DNA from 2 places in the Nostoc sp. DSM 114161 genome. Region 1 is predicted to be linked to the other one. Evidence: predicted binding sites of a transcription regulator. Region 1 holds the regulator's gene; the other holds the start of a gene.

Region 1 (9,187 bases):
GGTTAACTTCACCAATAATTGTTACTGTGCGGGGTGTGGTTTGACTGGCAGCAAAGTTAGCTGCAAATAGATTGCGAGATTCTGCTATGTTGAAGTTATTTGCAGTTGGCACAACTATAGTGTCTCCATCCCGTAAGGTTATATCCTGTGATAATGTGCCTGTTTGGATCAGTTCCTTCAAATTGAGGGTAACAACTTGTTCTGAATTACGTCCGAATTTACGTCGTAATTGAACTTGAGTCACATCGGCAGCCAGCGTAACTCCTTGGGCTGTTGTCAATGCAGCTAATACAGTGGGGTATTGTACGCCTGGATTGTCTCCGGCGCCTCCACTCAAGTTTAAAGTATAAGCTCCTGGACGTGTTACCTCTCCGGCAACAAAAACATTGATCGGACGAGGCGATAATAAATTGACTGAAATTAAAGGACGTTTGAGGAAGCGAGCATATCTTCTGGCAATTTCATCAGCGGCTTGTTCAGTTGTTAGCCCAAGAACTGGAACGCTGCCAATTAAAGGTAAGTTGATTGCTCCTCCTGGAGGAACTTGGTATTCACCTGTATATTCGGGTACTTCAAATACATTTACACGGATGCGATCGCCGCCTCCCAATAAATAATTAGTATCTAATTGTGTTTGTGTATTAGGTATTGGTGTAGCTGGTGATGCTGGTTGTCCCTGAGCTAGGCTAGCAAAGGGTACAGCAACATTGACAGCAGTTAATAAAGCTGCACCCACAACTGGTTGAGTAAGCGATTTAAACAAATTTGTTTTAGGCATATTTCCTTGAGATTCTGAAATTACGATTAATAAAGTACTGTCTAAACATTTTTATTTTGACTATACCTAAGTATTCAAGTTCCCCAACACTCTTATTTTCCTTGAAAAGTGTAATTTTCCGGAGAAAATTTGTTTATTGAATTTGAATTTTCAATGAAGTTAATTTAAAGTTAACCGTGTTTGAATATGACAATTATCCTAAAATATCAGATTTAGGCAAACCAAGGTATTTTATACAATAATTTGTCTGCTTTCCAATGAGGCAATTACCAATTATTTTTTATTAATGAGTCAATTTAATGACACTGAAGTTTTAATTTAAAATATTTAACGAGTAACATTTGCTGTCAAAATAAAAATCGCCACTATATAGTGTCAAACAGAGAATTATTTAGCAATTAGATTAGTTAAGTGAGTTATTTTTTGTTTGGATTTGTTGAATAAAAAACTCTTCTAATGACTGACGAGACAAGTTCATGGTAATAATTTTACCTTCCATGAGACGAAGGCTAGCGAGAAAATCATAGTAATCGTCTTGTAGTGTACCTTGCCAGGAACCATCAGCCTCAAATCTCAAAGTAGGTAGCCATTTTTTGAGAACTTCCCAATCGCCACCTTGACCTTTGACATGATATGTGTCGTTGCCGCCTAAAAGTTCATTGAGGGAACCAGAGCAGATTAATTCGCCTTGAGCAAGTATGGCAATGCGATCGCAAATCTGTTCTACTTCACTGAGAACGTGGCTGTTGAAAAAAATCGTCTTGCCAGCGGCTTTGAGAGCCAGAATAATTTCCCGCATTTGATAGCGTCCCACGGGATCGAGACCAGACATTGGTTCATCTAGAAAAACCAATTCTGGTTCGTTAATTAGTGCCTGTGCCATACCAACACGCTGTAACATTCCTTTGGAATAGCGGCGCAGCAGCTTTTTGCGAGCATCGGCTTGGGATAAACCTACTAATTCCAGCAGTTCGGGAATGCGTCGGCGTTGTACGCTCTCAGGAATTTGGAATAGCCCAGCTGCTAACTGTAAAAACTCCCAGCCGGTCAAATAATCATACAAATAAGGATTTTCAGGTAAATAGCCGATGTATTGCTTAACATGGCGATCGCCAATTGGCTTACCTAACAATAGTCCCCGCCCGCCAGTTGGGCGAATAATGCCCAGCAATAGTTTTAAAAGGGTAGTTTTACCAGCACCGTTTGGCCCTAGCAGCCCAAAGGTTTCACCTTGATAAATTTTTAAAGAACAGCTTTTGAGAGATACGACTTTTTGATTTAGCCAAAAACCACTACGATAAACTTTTCGCAACTCAGAAGTTACGACTACTGGCAAAGTGTTTGTCGTATTCAGTTGAGAATCAGGGTCATCTGCAACAGACTTCATCTCGGTTCAACCAACAATTTAGCAGCTTGGTATTTATTACAAGTTACCCAACAGGGCGATCATAATCACCACTTAGTTGGATAATTCTTGCAAACACAATGAATGCTGTTAGCAGTAGCGCGGTGTTCAGCTAGTATTGAGTCAAGAGTCAAGAGTCATTATTTTTTCTCTACTCCCCTGTGCCATAAAGCTTGTTACAAGACGCCTTTAGAACTAGGAATCAAGCCAGCACGACGAGGGTCGATTTCTACTGCTAGGCGTGTTGCCCTCGCAAAGGCTTTAAATGTCGCCTCAATAATGTGATGAGAATTAATGCCATCCAGTTGCCGAATGTGTAGTGTCATTTGGCTGTGGTTCGCCAATGCCACGAAGAATTCGCGCACCAGCTGAGTGTCATAAGTTCCCACACGCTGGGTAGGAATTTGTAAACCGTAGCTGAGGTGAGGGCGTCCAGAAAAGTCCAGCACTACCTGAACTAAAGCTTCATCCAAGGGTGCGAGAAAATTACCAAAGCGGACAATGCCTTTCCTATCGCCTAATGCTTGGTTTAAAGCTTGTCCTAAGGTAATACCCACATCTTCGTTAGTATGGTGGTCATCAATTTCCCAGTCTCCCTTAGCTTGGATATCTAAATCAATCAACCCGTGGGAGGCGATTTGATGCAACATATGATCCAAAAAAGGAATGCCTGTTGCTGCGGTGCATTTTCCTGTTCCATCAAGGTTGATGGTGACTTGGACATCAGTTTCCCCTGTGGTGCGATGAACAGTAGCAATCCGAGGGGCTTTAGTTAACTGGTCGTAGTTTGAATTGACTTGGCGATTGGTTGTTTGCATAGGGAAGAGTTAGAAGTTAGGAGTTAGGAGTCAGGAGTTAGGAGTTATAAATTTTTAACTCATAACTCATAACTCATAACTCATAACTTTATCGCGTCACATTCCCATAATTTCATATCCTGCATCTACATACAGAACTTGTCCTGTAATGCCGCTGGACAAATCGCTGCATAAAAATGCCGCAGTGTTGCCGACTTCTAGCTGAGTGACAGTGCGCCGTAGCGGAGCTACTTGCTCTACATGATGAATCATATCTAATATTCCGCCTACTGCTGAAGATGCCAAAGTGCGGATAGGGCCTGCGGAGATGGCGTTGACGCGGATATTTTGCGGCCCTAGTTCAGAGGCTAGGTAACGCACGCTCATTTCTAAACCCGCTTTGGCAACTCCCATGACGTTATAGTTAGGAACTGCCCTGACACCGCCTAAATACGTCAGCGTGACGATACTACCTCCCTCTGTCATTAGGGGTTTAGCTGCACCGCTCAATTGCACCAGCGAATAAGTACTAATCTCTAAAGCAGTTTTGAAGCCAGAACGAGAGGTTTGGCTAAAATCTCCAGTCAAGTCCTCTTTATTGGCAAAGGCAAGACAATGAATTAGGATGTCTAACTTTCCCCACTTCTCGCGTACTGTCTCGAAGGTAGATTGAATTTGTTCGTCGTTTTGGACATTACAGGGAAGAAATAAGCTGGGGTTGAGGGGTTGCACTAATTCGGCTACTTTTGCTTCCATTTTGCCGCGTTCATCCGGAAGGTAGGTAATTCCGAGATTAGCTCCTGCTTTGTGTAGTTGTTGGGCGATGCCCCAAGCTATGGAGCGGTTATTGGCAATACCTGTAACTAAAGCATTTTTTCCAGTCAGATTCAGCATAGGAATTGTTAATGCGATCGATCATTAGGAGCATACTAGAATCTGAGGCACGTTTTGTCTTTGTTTTACACAGGATTTGCAAAAATGAATATTGGTAAGGGTGTTTGCTGTCATCAAATTCTTGATTCTTTCTAAAGATATTCTCAAGTTGTCTTTATTTGTTCTTTAAAAAACCTTTTTAATACAGCTACTTGGAACCATTTATCAACAATTTATAGCCCAAGAGATCGACAATTATGTATCATTATAAACAAAGACTTAAGAAGCAATTAGTTGGAGTATAGGAAAGTACAGAAAGATTGACGGTGCTTTATTGAATTTTCGGGTGTATTCTTAGGTAATTAGTTTTTGTTTTTCCGGCATTGGGTAGGGGAAGGGAGATGATCGTGACACAAGATAAAGCCCTAGCAAATGTTTTTCGTCAGATGGCGACCGGGGCGTTTCCGCCAGTTGTGGAAACGTTTGAACGCAATAAAACGATCTTTTTTCCTGGCGATCCTGCCGAACGAGTTTATTTTCTTTTAAAAGGTGCTGTTAAACTTTCCAGGGTGTACGAGGCAGGAGAGGAAATAACGGTAGCACTGCTGCGAGAAAATAGTGTTTTTGGTGTATTGTCATTGCTGACAGGAAATAAATCCGATCGCTTTTACCATGCGGTTGCATTTACGCCTGTGGAATTATTGTCGGCACCAATCGAACAAGTTGAGCAAGCACTCAAGGAAAATCCAGAATTATCAATGTTAATGCTGCGGGGTCTGTCTTCGCGAATTTTACAGACAGAGATGATGATTGAAACTCTTGCTCACCGAGATATGGGTTCTAGGTTGGTGAGTTTTTTATTAATTCTTTGTCGTGATTTTGGAGTTCCCTGTGCGGATGGGATCACAATTGATTTGAAATTGTCTCATCAAGCGATCGCCGAGGCAATTGGTTCGACCCGTGTTACAGTTACAAGGCTACTAGGGGATCTGCGCGAGAAAAAGATGATTTCCATCCACAAGAAGAAGATTACTGTGCATAAACCCGTTACTTTAAGTCGGCAGTTCACATAAAAACAATTGGAGTCAGCGGAGTCGGCACGTGTCGTGTTTTTCAAGATCGCACTAATAGCTAAAGGAACACCTAAAATTGAGTAATGGAAGCTATTGCCAACCTCCACTTCTCCACAGACAATGGCTAAAAGTAGTAGGCTGTATCTGGAAGGATTTCGGTAGCTAAACATGACCACCGGATACATCCTCATCGCAGCAATTTTAATTCTGGGAGGCGTAATTGCAACCGTGGGCGATCGCATCGGCACACGAGTTGGCAAAGCCCGCCTCTCACTTTTTAACCTTCGTCCGAAAAATACCGCCGTACTAGTAACGATTTTTACTGGCGGTTTGATTTCGGCATCAACCTTAGGAATTTTATTCGCTGCTGACGATAAATTGCGCCAGGGAGTCTTTGAATTAGAGGATATTCAAACAGACCTCAGGCAAAAGCGAGAACAACTAAAAACCGCAGAAAGTCAGAAAAGCCAGGTAGAGAACGAGCTAAATCAAGCAAGAATCGCCCAAGCAAAGGCACAACAAGAGTTGCAAGCAATTAATCAGTCTTTGCAGGCGGTCAATGCCAAGCAAAGGGAAACTCAAGCCCAGCTCAACCGCACTATTCAACAGCAAGCCCAAACTCAAACTCAACTCCAGCGCACTCAAGGGCAGCTAGATCGAGTTGTAACTCAGTATCAAAAAGCCATAGCTGAACTGCAAAGCGTTTACAATCAGCGAAAGGAACTACAGGCAGCAGTTGAACTATTAAAGACAGAACGTCAACGACTGTATGCTGAGGCGAAAAAAGCGATTGACGAAGCCAAAACAGCTATTGAAAAACGCGATCGCGAACTTGCCAACCGCCAAGAAGCCATCGAAGCACGCGATCGCAAAATTGCCCAACTCGACCAGTTAATTCAAAAGCGTAATTTAGAAATTACAGCTAGAGAACAAGTGATTGCCAAACGGGAATCTCGCCTCAAAGAATTAGAAGCGCAACAGGAAGAACTAGAACAGGAAGTTGCTAGGCTGGAAAAATATTATCAGTCCTACCAAGATTTGCGTTTGGGTAAACTAGCCTTAGTTCGGGGTCAAGTTCTGTCTGCTGCTGTGGTTCGCGTTACCCAAGCGGCTGCGGCTCGTCAGGCGGTAGTACAACTTTTAGAACAAGCCAATCGCAACGCTAACTTGGAATTAAGCGAACCTGGTGCAACTTCTCCAAACGTAGAGCTTGTGCGCGTGACTCAAGAGAGAGTCGAGCAATTGAGCAAACAAATTGAGGATGGTCGAGAATATGTAATCCGAATTTTCTCAGCGGGTAATTATGTCAGGGGAGAAAAGCAAATAGAAATTTTTACCGATATAGCCCGCAATGAATTGGTTTTTTCCCAAGGGACGCAGTTAGCTACAACTACTGCTGACCCTACAAACATGACATCTTATCAGTTACAGCAGCGATTAGAAATATTGATTTCTGCTTCTCAATTTCGCGCTCGTAACGCCGGAATTGTTGAAAATGTACAAGTAGACGGCACTTTTCTACGTTTTGTCACCCAATTAAGGCAGTACAATCAACCATTAGAAATTAAAGCGATCGCCGCAGAAGACACTTATACAGCCGGGCCATTGAGAGTGAAATTAGTAGCAGTAGTCAACGGACAAATCATTTTTAGTACTTAAACAAGAAGTCAGGAGTCAGAATTCAGAATTCAGAATTCAGGAGTTAGAACTCAGAATACAATTAATGGGAGATGAGCGCGGAAAGTCACGACTCGGCGGGTTACGCCGTAGACGCCAGGAGGTCAGTTCATAACTTTCCTACACAGACTCGCCACTAGCCACTAATTAATTCTGATTCCTGAATTCACCAGTTCTGAATTCTTTTTTTTTATTACTTATGACTTTCCGTGAATTTTTACCGACACAGCCAGTAATTTTGGGTTTCGATCCAGGTCGAGATAAGTGTGGTTTAGCAGTGATGGGACTGGATCGACAATTATATTATCATCAAGTCGTGTCGGCAAAAGAGGCGATCGCTACCATTGAGACACTGCGTCAGAAATACCCCATCTCCTTAATGGTAATGGGCAACCAAACAACAGCCAACCAGTGGAAACAGCAACTGTATCAAGAATTACCAGAACCGCTAAATATCATTTTAGTAGATGAGCGTTACACAACCTTAGAAGCACGCGATCGCTATTGGCAAATGTATCCGCCCACAGGGTTAATAAAACTATTACCACAGGGTATGCGGCAGCCTCCAAGACCCATAGATGACATTGTTGCCATCCTGCTAATCGAAAGATACTTAAATCGCCTCACGGAATCAGGAGTGAGGGGTGAGGAGTGAACAGTTAGGAGTGAGGAATTAATATCTTCATAACTCCTAACTCGTAACTCCTAACTCCTAACTCCTAACTCCCAATTTCCAATTCCTAACTTCTAAATTTCCGCCCGAATAGTAAAAGCATAGTCTCCTCCAGGCTCTAGTTGATAATCTTGTTTCTCCAAAAATCGACCGAGGGGTTCTTTGATTAAGGCGCGACCTTGGGAGGGCTTGACGGCAAGTTCTCCCCTGCGAAAATGCCACTGGAAATGCCACTCAAACTCACCTGCACTCACTTCACCCTCAAGGAAGCCGTGTTGCCAGGATTGGCGGGTAATTTTGACATGGGCAATGGTTTCTGGCAGACGTTTAGCACTCACAATGCTTTATGTCAAGTGTGGAATAACTAGCCAATTTATGTAGGCTACTTATTTTATTTACCAAACATAGCTTAAATAGACAAACTGACAAAATGGGTATTTGTAATTAAGAGAGTTATATTAATCAGCCGAAAGACTGAAGATAGCGAAGTTAGAGCTATAACTCGGCATATCTAAAAAGCCAACTTGGGATTTCTCAGATTTCAGCTTGAGAGTCAAGCGATCGATTGCTGACAAACAAGCAGATATTGGATAACACTAAGTTATAAATTGAGGCTAATAATATTATTATTGCTTATTTATGTATAGAAAAAAGTCATTATTTTATTGTTCTATCAAAGCGTAAGTCCTAATATCTTACGAACGACTGTATCCTAGAAACAATATATCGGACATTATTTTCATCAGTATATTGTGGATTGATGGGAATTTTCTTGTAAGTTTTTAAGACAATAACAGCGCGATACAGCTTGGAGTATTTATATTGCCTTTCTTCGATATCAAAATACAGGATACTTTCTAGTGGATATTCAATAATATGGTTACCGCGCACACCTTTACGTTCTATCACGACTTTATTGAGACTTTTGTAGAAAGTGCAGTTAGTCACAGGCGATGTTCCAAAAAAAGCAGCGATCGCCATTCCAATCAAGATAAATAAACTTAAAACAAATAGATAATCTCTTTGATTTTGCTGCACTAATAGCGAAGACTGATTAGAATTGATAAAATTATTTATTTTCCCAGCAACTTGCTGATTTTCTTGATAGCTAACCTGTGATAAAAGAGTAAAATCTCCAAATGGAGTTGTAATAACAACCTCAGAAGTGTTGTTTTTAGAAGCTCTCTTGATAATAATGCGTGCTTCTTGAGGGTCAAAAATTTTCAGCTTTTGCATACCTCCGAGCAAATTAAATCGCCTCAAATCACAGTCGATTTGGTTAATTGTAAAGCGGCGATCGCAAGTTAGTTGAATTGAAGCAGAATCAAAAAATAAGCAGTAAATCAAAAAGCTTAAACAAACAATAAAAATGCACCACCCGATGAACCAATACCTAAATGGTCTATGGTTTAGCTGCAATCTAGTACGAGTTTCTTCTATAACTTTCATCGCAGTTTGTCTAGAGTACTTAACTCTTAGATAGAGTATTCCCGTTGTAGCCCTCAAGTTTCAGTAATAAAGAGGATTTTCCATGAATTGCTAAAAAATTTTTGACTAAGTGCTTCATAATTAGGTGAGAAAACTATGACTAAAAGCATGGAAACCAAACAGCTAGGGAAAACTGGTATCTTTGTGAGTGCGATCGGTTTGGGTGGTATGCCGATGTCAATCTATAATCGCCCTCCAGAATCGGAATCAATCCAAGTGATTCATCGTGCTTTAGATTTCGGTATTACATTTATTGACACTGCCGACTCTTATTGCAAAGATGAGTCAGATAAACATCACAACGAGCAGTTAATTCACAAAGCACTTGCTAGTTATCAAGGTGATAGTAGCCAAGTGATTGTCGCAACTAAAGGCGGCTTAATGCGTCCGGATGGTAATTGGACGCGCAACGGTAACCCAGAA
Region 2 (9,187 bases), 490 kb from region 1:
GCAAGAATTAACTTAGTTTTGGCGCTATTTAACATGATTCCCGGTTTACCTCTAGATGGAGGGCAAGTGTTAAAAGCAGCACTATGGCAAGTAACAGGTAATCGTTTCCAAGCCGTACACTGGGCTGCAAGAGCCGGTCAAATTTTGGGTTACAGCGCGATCGCCTTAGGATTTGCTATAGATTTCTTCACCAGAGAGTTAGTACTTGGTTTGTGGGTTGCCCTGTTGGGTTGGTTTGCTGTCCGCAACGCTAACAGCTATGACAACGTGACCACATTGCAAGAAAGCTTGTTAAAGGTCGTGGCCGCCGATGCCATGACCCGCGATTATCGAGTAGTTGATGCCGACCAGACATTGCGTTCCTTTGCCGATTTATACCTATTGGAAACAGCCCCCTTACAAGTTTATTTTGCTGCTTCTGATGGACGTTACCGGGGTTTGGTTTCCATCGACGATTTGCGTTTAATTGAAAGAAGTCAATGGGAAACTCAAACTGTACGCAACATTGCCCGTCCCTTGACAGAAATACCTCATGTTAGCGAGTCTACCCCTCTAGCTGAGGTAATTAACAAACTAGAAAATCAGCAATTACCTTGGATTACCGTACTTTCTCCTGCTGGTGCTGTAGCTGGTGTGATTGACAGAGGAGATATTGTACGAGCGTTAGCACAAAAATTAAATTTGCGGATCGCGGATGCTGAAATCAACCGTACCAAACAAGAAGGTAGTTATCCGCCTGGGTTACAACTTGGGTCTATTGCTAAATCCATTGAAAATTAAGTGTCACACCTTCGTCATAGTTTTGCAATGGATTTGTCAAAAACCTGTGTGATATTTGATCTGGTATTTGGTTACAAAATGCTTTTTTTGGGTTCGAGGTAGGGTGACCTACCTTTTTTTATTGGCAGGGAAAAGGGTAAGGGAGAAAGGGGAAAGCGGAAGGGGGAAAGGGAAAAGGGGAATGGAAAGAAAAACCTTTACTCTTCAACCTTTATATGAATTCTCTAAAAAATGAGTACAGATAATGAGGCGGGGACACGCAAGACGTAGGCAGTTGGAGATTGATTAGTGGTGAGACTATTAATATTACTGTTTCCCTTTCCCCTTTCCCCTTTTCCCTTTCCCCCTTTCCCTTTCCCCTTCCCCTTTTCCCTTTCCCCCTTCCCCCTCCCTCATATAATGTAAGTATGTGATATACTACGTCTCTTACTTACCCTGGTTTTATGGGACTGCCAATTGTTGCTATTATCGGACGCCCAAATGTGGGCAAATCTACCCTGGTTAATCGTCTCGCCGGGGAACAAACGGCGATTGTCCATGATGAACCGGGGGTGACGCGCGATCGCACTTATATGGATGCTTACTGGCGCGATCGCGAATTTTTAGTGGTAGACACCGGTGGTTTAGTTTTTAATGATGATACGGAATTTTTACCACTGATTCGCCAACAAGCAATGACAGCGCTCTCTGAAGCGAGTGCTGCTATTTTTGTAGTCGATGGTCAAACAGGCCCCACATCCGCAGACCAAGAAATCGCTACTTGGTTGCGCCAGCAACCCGTACCCGTGCTGTTAGCTGTCAATAAATGTGAATCTCCAGAACAAGGCTTAATCCAAGCCGCTGAATTTTGGGAATTGGGATTGGGCGAACCTTATGCCATCTCAGCGATTCATGGCAGCGGCACTGGAGAGTTACTCGATGAGTTAATTAATCACATACCTCTTGTTGGAGAAATCCCAGAAAGTAACGAAATCAAAGTAGCAATTGTGGGACGCCCGAACGTGGGCAAATCGAGTTTACTCAATGCTTTTGTGGGCGAAGAAAGAGCAATTGTCAGCCCGATTTCCGGTACAACCCGCGATGCAATTGATACCGTTGTCGAGCGAGACGGGCAAACCTATCGCTTAATTGACACCGCCGGCATTCGCAAAAAGAAACAAATAGAATACGGCACAGAATTTTTTAGTATTAACCGCGCCTTCAAAGCAATTCGCCGCGCTGACGTGGTTTTATTAGTACTAGATGCCTTGGATGGAGTCACAGAGCAAGACCAAAAATTAGCTGGGCGGATTATTGACGAAGGTCGAGCTTGCATCATCGTAGTTAATAAGTGGGATGCTGTGGAGAAAGACTCTTACACAATCTACGACTACGAAAAAAGTCTGCAAGCGCGGTTACATTTTACCGAATGGGCAGAAACAATTTTTGTGAGTGCCTTGTCAGGACAAAGGGTAGAAAAGATTCTAGATTTAGTAAACACGGCGGCGGAATCTCACAAACGCCGAGTCAGCACCTCAGTTATTAACGAAGTATTAACAGACGCTGTGAGTTGGCATTCACCGCCAGCATCCCGCAGTGGGCGTCAGGGCAAGATTTATTATGGAACACAAGTCAGTAGCCAACCGCCAACCATCGCCTTATTTGTCAACGACGCCAAACGGTTTAACGACAACTACCGCCGCTACATTGAGCGCCAATTCCGGGAACAGCTAGGATTTAAAGGTAGCCCCATTCGTTTGCTTTGGCGGAGTAAAAAAGTTCGTGATGTTGAAAGTGGTAGTGTTAATCGAGCAACACGCGTGTAATCAAGTTAGGAGTTATGAGTTAGGAGTTATGAGTTAAAGCCAAAATTGCTAACTATACAACCCTATCGACTTGAGTTTGATAGCGGCAGAAGGCGAGATCTATGAGTTAAAGTCAAAACTCGTAACTCCTCACTCCTAATTCTTAATTCCTAACTTTAAAATGGATTTACTGCGATCGCTACCACTTGGACTTTATTTAGAACAACCCCAAACTTGGTTGCATAAAATCGATCCGCGAGTCAAGTTTGCCTGGTTGATGAGCTTTTTAACCAGCTATGTATTAGCAAACAACTTATGGCGGGTGCTGTTGGTGGTAATATTGATTATTGCTACCTTATTTGCAAAGATTCCCCGACGAGTATGGCGGCAACAAATGGGTTGGCTGTTAATGCTATCATTTTTCGTCTTAGCGATCGCAGCCGTTAGCCCCGATGCAATGGGTGTAGATTATCAGCCACGCCTACCAGCAAACGAACAAATATTAACCCAGCCAGCAAACTCCAATAATATAGCTCCAGAAGAAACAACCAAAGGGGAAAAATACAGCTACGTGCTATTTCATAAAGGCCCAGTCAGAGTAACTCGCCGCTCTTTGGAATTAGGAGTTAGTCTGAGTTCGATTATATTTACCGTAATTTACAGCACCAATCTGTATCTACTGACAACCGCACCAGAAGAAATTACATCTGGCATAGAAAGCTTAATGCAGCCCCTACGGCGTTTCAAGTTGCCCGTTACAGAAATTGCTTTAACTTTAACTTTATCTTTGCGCTTTATTCCCTTAGTTTTAGAAGAAGTACAAAACTTATTCCGTTCTGTAATGACAAGGGCAATCAATTGGAAAAAGCTGGGATTAAAAGGAGCATTTAAGGTTTGGATGACAGTAGCACAGAGATTGTTAGATAATCTCCTCTTGCGAGCCGAACAAATGGCAAATGCAATGATGGTGCGGGGTTTTACCAGTCCCAACGAACATCGAGTCCAGTGGCACGACTTACGATTAAAAGGCCTTGACTGGCTTGCTATTGCAACTTTAGTCTTATTCTGGGGAATACGGCTAGCTGTAGGAACTAAAGTCTAATTTGCCAGGCTAGGCTACGATGTTGTATGGTAAATTGAACAGTTCCCCTCTACAAAAAATTGATCCCCTGCCATTTACTGTAGCTTTTTGGTAGGAACCAGATTGTTTTGCCGTTTTAGATCGCGCCGAACAAATTCTTTGGTTAGCTGTGGGCACAATTACAGGTTGTCCCAAAATCCGCTGCATGGAAATTATCGAAGAACTAGAACCCGTGCAGTGCAGCTTATTCTACGGTTACTGCGGCTATTTAGATTGGCGCGGGAATTGTTGCAGATACCGATCCTGAGAGAGAATGGTATGAATCTCTGCACAAAGCTCAAGCACAATTGACAGCACTGAAAATGCTGAATAATCAATAAGGGAATGGGGAATGCCCCATGCCCTGTTTGGCCAATGCCCATTCACGTTAAGTTATTTTGCTCCATTAGGCGACAGTTGTGGCAGTATGGAAAGAAGTTAGAAAGTTGGCCTGGTAGCCGTTGGGAAGTTTATCGGGTGTTTTCTCTGCCAGTCCAAGCTTTTAACAACTTTCGCCTCACTACCGTTAGCTTCAGAAGCCGATTAAAAACTAGATCGAGGTCTTCAAAACCATAGTTTCGCATTTTAAGAAAATATTCTGACGAATGTTGGTATTATCGTCTGAATGTTTGGAATGAACTGCGAAAGCACATACATATCTCCCACCTTGACTATTCAATGAATCCAGAAAACGCAGAAACTTACATAAATCATCCAACTTGGGGTTTGCTTTACAAGATCTGTATGGTTGATGAAAACCAGGATCTATTCACTACACTTTATGCCCAGCGTTTATTTTTTTTGGTGGCAAATGACATTAAAGGTGTTAAGTTCCAGCCTATAGGACGGACTGAAGCTAGAATGATGTTGGAAAATCGCTTACGTACCCTGCGTCGCACTGGTCAATCTCAGGAGTACGATCAGCTTCAGAGTGTTTTCCAACGCACCTTCCAATGAGCAGTTCGATTCACGAACGTATTGTTTCCATTCGCTCCTCGCTGCCAACTTCAGTCAGATTGATTGCTGTTAGCAAGCAAGTTCCTGTTGAGGCGATTCGCTGTGCCTATGCCGCAGGAATTCGTGATTTTGGGGAGAGCCGTATCCAAGAAGCCACCATCAAACAAGCCCAGTTGCAAGACTTACCGGATGTTACTTGGCACTTTATTGGACATTTGCAAAGCAATAAAGCTAAAAAAGCCATTGAACAATTCCACTGGATTCACTCCGTAGATAATTTAAAGCTGGCAGTGCGCTTAGAACAATTGGCGCAACAGCTAGGAGTGAGTCCCCAAGTTTGCTTGCAAGTGAAAATTCTTCCCGATCCTAACAAGTCGGGTTGGACTGTACCAGAACTTTTATCAGATCTACCCGCTCTCAATCAATGCAAAACTTTACAAATTCAAGGTTTGATGACAATTCCACCTTCAGGATTGGACGATGCCGAAATTCTGAGCGTGTTTAATCGATGTCGCGAACTGGCAAAAGAAATCCAAGAGCAAAACTGGCCGCAGATAAAAATGCAGCAGTTGTCTATGGGTATGTCAGGCGACTACGAACTGGCAGTGCAAGCAGGCGCAACGATGGTGCGATTGGGAACTATCTTATTTGGCGATCGCCTTTAGCATACTAGTGTCAAGCTGATTCTTGAGTATTAATTAAAAGATCGGGATTTGATGACAACAATTTTGTAACAGACTGGTGCAATTGGAAACAAAGGATATAGTATTGACAAGAGCAATCGCCAAGTAAAATTTGGGTAAAAAGAACTTTCCTTTGGACAAACCTTAGGATATAATCTTGACTCATTATTATGTTTAGGCGATGTACAGGCCTTGCTAAAAGTGTCCGTTCATCGCCAAACCTCGTAGTATAGGCTACAAATAGCAATATATTTGCTGAAGTATCCACCCATGTAGCGATGCCTACGGTGGGCTGCGCCTACGCAGATGGCTAAATTAATCCTTTAAGCCAAGTCAATACCGACTATTCGCACCAGGAGAGTACAAAATGAACAACATATTTTCCAAACTCAGGGACTTTGTAGGTCTAAATGAGCAAGTGGAATACGAGTATTACGAAGAAGAACCAGATACGGACAATAATTACCAAAATCTGTATCAGCAAGAAAATCCCCAACCAGTGCCACAAGAAGCCCCAGCAACTCAAAATCGACGTTGGCGGGAACCAGTGCCTACAATGGGAGAAGAGATAGCAGCAGCAGGTTCAAAGCCAATGGGGAATGTGATTGGTATGCCAGGAGCAATTAACGGAATTTCGGAAGTTTTAGTACTCGAACCACGCACCTTTGAAGAAATGCCTCAGGCAATTCAAGCGCTGCGAGAACGCAAGTCAGTGGTATTAAACCTGACAATCATGGACCCAGATCAAGCTCAGCGAGCAGTAGATTTTGTAGCAGGTGGTACTTACGCCTTAGATGGACATCAAGAGCGCATCGGTGAGAGCATCTTTTTGTTTACGCCAAGCTGCGTACAAGTTAGTACCCAAGGTGGAGTTCTTCATGAAGTACCACAACCGCCAGCCCGTCCTTCTCGCCCCGCAAGTTCTTCATCTACAAATCAAAGTTGGGGCAGCGAACCTAACCGGATGGCACAATAAAGTTAAATTAGTCTTTTGTCCTCTCCTACAAAGTTAAGCCACTGCCCTGGACGGGTTTCCCAACTGAAAGCAAGTGGCCTTTGATAGTCGCAAACCTTCACCCAGACTTTGCGCTTTGTCCTTTGTTAGTTAACAATAAACTAATGACGAATGACAAATGACCGATGACAAATGACTAATGATTAATGACTAATGACTATTAAATTTGGCTTAATTGGTGGTGGGGTAATGGGAGAATCGCTGTTATCCCGCCTTATCGCCCTTGGAATTTATCAATCCTCAGAAGTCATAGTTAGCGAACCGCTACCCTCACGGCAGGAATTTTTAAAACAGCACTACAATGTCGCTGTCACAACTGATAGTAGCCAGGTTTTCACCCAAGCAAAAGAAGTAGTGTTTTTGGCAGTGAAACCCCAGGTATTTAGTACTATCGCTCAAGAATTAGCTGATATTCATATTCTGAATATAGAACACCCACCATTGATTATTTCTATCTTAGCGGGTGTTTCTTTAAGTCAGTTAGAAGGTGCATTTGTCCAATTGCCTGTAATCAGAGCAATGCCCAACACTCCAGCAACGGTGGGAGCAGGAGTTACCGCGATTTGTTCGGGTGCATATACCAACCAGAAGCATTACCAAATAGCACATAAAGTTTTTTCTGCTGTGGGTGAAGTCGTAGAAGTTTCAGAAATTTTGATGGACGCAGTTACAGGGCTATCTGGTAGCGGCCCGGCTTACGTAGCGCTGTTGGTAGAAGCGCTGGCTGATGGCGGAGTAGCCGCAGGTTTACCCAGAGTCATTGCCAATCAGCTAGCCTTGCAAACTGTACTGGGAACAGCAAAACTATTGCAAGAAACCAAAATGCACCCAGCAGAACTCAAAGATCGCGTTACCAGTCCAGGTGGTACAACAATCGCCGGGATTGCCCAACTAGAAAAGGCAGGATTTCGCTCAGCTTTAATTGAAGCAGTAAAAGCAGCTACACAGCGATCGCAAGAACTGGGAAAATAAATAAGAGTCATTTGTCATTAGTCATTGGTCATTAGTTTTAGACAAAGGACAAATGACTAATGACTAATGACTAATACCCAACGTTAGTATAGTAAACAGTCTGGTTGCAAATGTGATTGAGTGAATTATCCCGCGCCATCTCCTGAACTTGACCTGAGGTCAATATTTCCCTTTGAACTGGATCGGTTCCAGAAAGATGCGATCGCATCTCTCAACGCTGGACGTTCCGTAGTTGTATGTGCGCCTACAGGTTCGGGCAAAACATTAGTAGGGGAATACGCTATTTATCGCGCCCTGTCGCGAGGAAAACGTGTGTTTTACACTACTCCCCTGAAGGCGCTGTCGAATCAAAAATTACGTGATTTTCGAGAAAAATTCGGGTTCGATCTGGTGGGACTGTTAACTGGAGATGCTTCCATTAACAGGGATGCGCCCATTTTAGTGATGACCACAGAAATTTTCCGAAATATGCTCTATGGTACGCCCATTGGGCAAGTTGGAATTTCGTTAGTGGACGTTGACGCAGTGGTGCTGGATGAGTGCCACTACATGAACGATCGCCAACGCGGTACAGTTTGGGAAGAATCAATCATCTACTGTCCCCGTGAAGTTCAACTGGCAGCCCTTTCGGCAACGGTAGCCAATAGCGATCAACTCACGGATTGGCTCAATCGCGTCCACGGGCCAACAGACCTGATTTACTCGGATTTTCGCCCAGTACCTTTGGAATTCCACTTTTGTAATGCCAAAGGCTTGTTTCCGCTGCTGAATGACAGCAAAACCAAAATTAACCCCCGTCTGGCTAATCGAGGCAAAAGAAGACAAGGCGATCGCACAAAAGCTGGTAGACCAGAGGCTCCTGGTATAATTTATACCTTGAACCACTTGCAGCAACGGGATATGCTACCAGCCATTTACTTTATCTTCAGCCGTCGGGGATGTGATAAAGCAGTGGCAGAAGTGGGCGATTTATGGCTGGTAAATAATGAAGAGTCCCAAATTTTACGGGAACAAATTGATGAGTTTTTAAACCGCAATCCTGAGGCGGGACGTTCTGGACAAATTGCTCCCCTGTATCGAGGAATTGCCGCCCACCACGCCGGGATTTTGCCTGCATGGAAAGCACTGGTAGAAGAATTATTTCAGCAGGGGCTGATTAAAGTTGTATTCGCCACCGAGACACTGGCAGCGGGAATTAATATGCCCGCCCGAACAACGGTAATTTCCACCCTTTCCAAGCGTACTGATACTGGACACCGCTTGCTGAACGCTTCGGAATTTCTGCAAATGGCGGGACGGGCAGGGCGCCGGGGAATGGATAAACAAGGGCATGTGGTGACTGTACAAACTCCCTTTGAAGGAGCCAAAGAAGCTGCGTATTTGGCCACATCCAAGCCAGATCCGCTAGTCAGCCAGTTTACGCCGAGTTATGGTATGGTACTCAACTTACTGCAAACTCATACCATAGAACAAGCTAGGGAACTGATAGAACGCAGTTTTGGGCAGTACATGGCGACTTTGCATTTAAGGCCAGAATACGATGAAATTGCCGAATTGCAAGCGCAATTAGCCCAATTGCAGGAACAAATCGCCGCCGTCGATGAAAATGAACTGGCTGTTTATGAGAAATTGCGGCAACGGTTAAAAGTAGAACGCCAGATATTGAAAACCCTGCAAGAACAAGCGCTTTCAGATAGACAAGAACAATTGGCGATGATGTTGGGCTTTGCAGTGTCGGGAACTCTGTTGAGTCTCAAAGGTAAAAATATCCCAGTGTCTACACCTGTAACCGCAGTGTTAGTGGGAAAAACGCCCGGTGGTGACGCTCCTTACTTGGTATGCTTGGGACACGATAACCGTTGGTATGTGGCAACTA

Evidence for each region. Region 1 encodes NtcA, which controls nitrogen genes in cyanobacteria. Its sites were predicted from a motif close to TNTGTANNNNNNNNTACANA; they were not measured.
Region 2: the regulator NtcA is predicted to act here: its motif matches at 5,546-5,565, upstream of NSTC745_RS03260 (cell division protein SepF).

What each region holds. Positions count from the first base shown of each region.
Region 1 covers NZ_CP195141.1:239,340-248,526, forward strand. The annotation lists gene NSTC745_RS00990 (SLBB domain-containing protein) at 1-778, opposite strand, end outside; gene NSTC745_RS00995 (ABC transporter ATP-binding protein) at 1,182-2,165, opposite strand; gene hisB (imidazoleglycerol-phosphate dehydratase HisB) at 2,360-3,001, opposite strand; gene fabI (enoyl-ACP reductase FabI) at 3,098-3,874, opposite strand; gene ntcA (global nitrogen regulator NtcA) at 4,255-4,926, shown strand; gene NSTC745_RS01015 (DUF3084 domain-containing protein) at 5,095-6,585, shown strand; gene NSTC745_RS01020 (pre-16S rRNA-processing nuclease YqgF) at 6,803-7,258, shown strand; gene NSTC745_RS01025 (DUF3146 family protein) at 7,351-7,614, opposite strand; gene NSTC745_RS01030 (hypothetical protein) at 7,964-8,725, opposite strand; gene NSTC745_RS01035 (aldo/keto reductase) at 8,873-9,187, shown strand, end outside.
Region 2 covers NZ_CP195141.1:731,680-740,866, forward strand. The annotation lists gene NSTC745_RS03225 (site-2 protease family protein) at 1-780, shown strand, start outside; gene der (ribosome biogenesis GTPase Der) at 1,224-2,585, shown strand; gene NSTC745_RS03235 (energy-coupling factor transporter transmembrane component T family protein) at 2,746-3,666, shown strand; partial or broken gene NSTC745_RS03240 (chorismate-binding protein) at 3,818-4,025, shown strand; gene NSTC745_RS03245 (hypothetical protein) at 4,060-4,260, shown strand; gene pipX (transcriptional coactivator PipX) at 4,363-4,641, shown strand; gene NSTC745_RS03255 (YggS family pyridoxal phosphate-dependent enzyme) at 4,638-5,306, shown strand; gene NSTC745_RS03260 (cell division protein SepF) at 5,692-6,300, shown strand; gene proC (pyrroline-5-carboxylate reductase) at 6,493-7,311, shown strand; gene NSTC745_RS03270 (DEAD/DEAH box helicase) at 7,432-9,187, shown strand, end outside.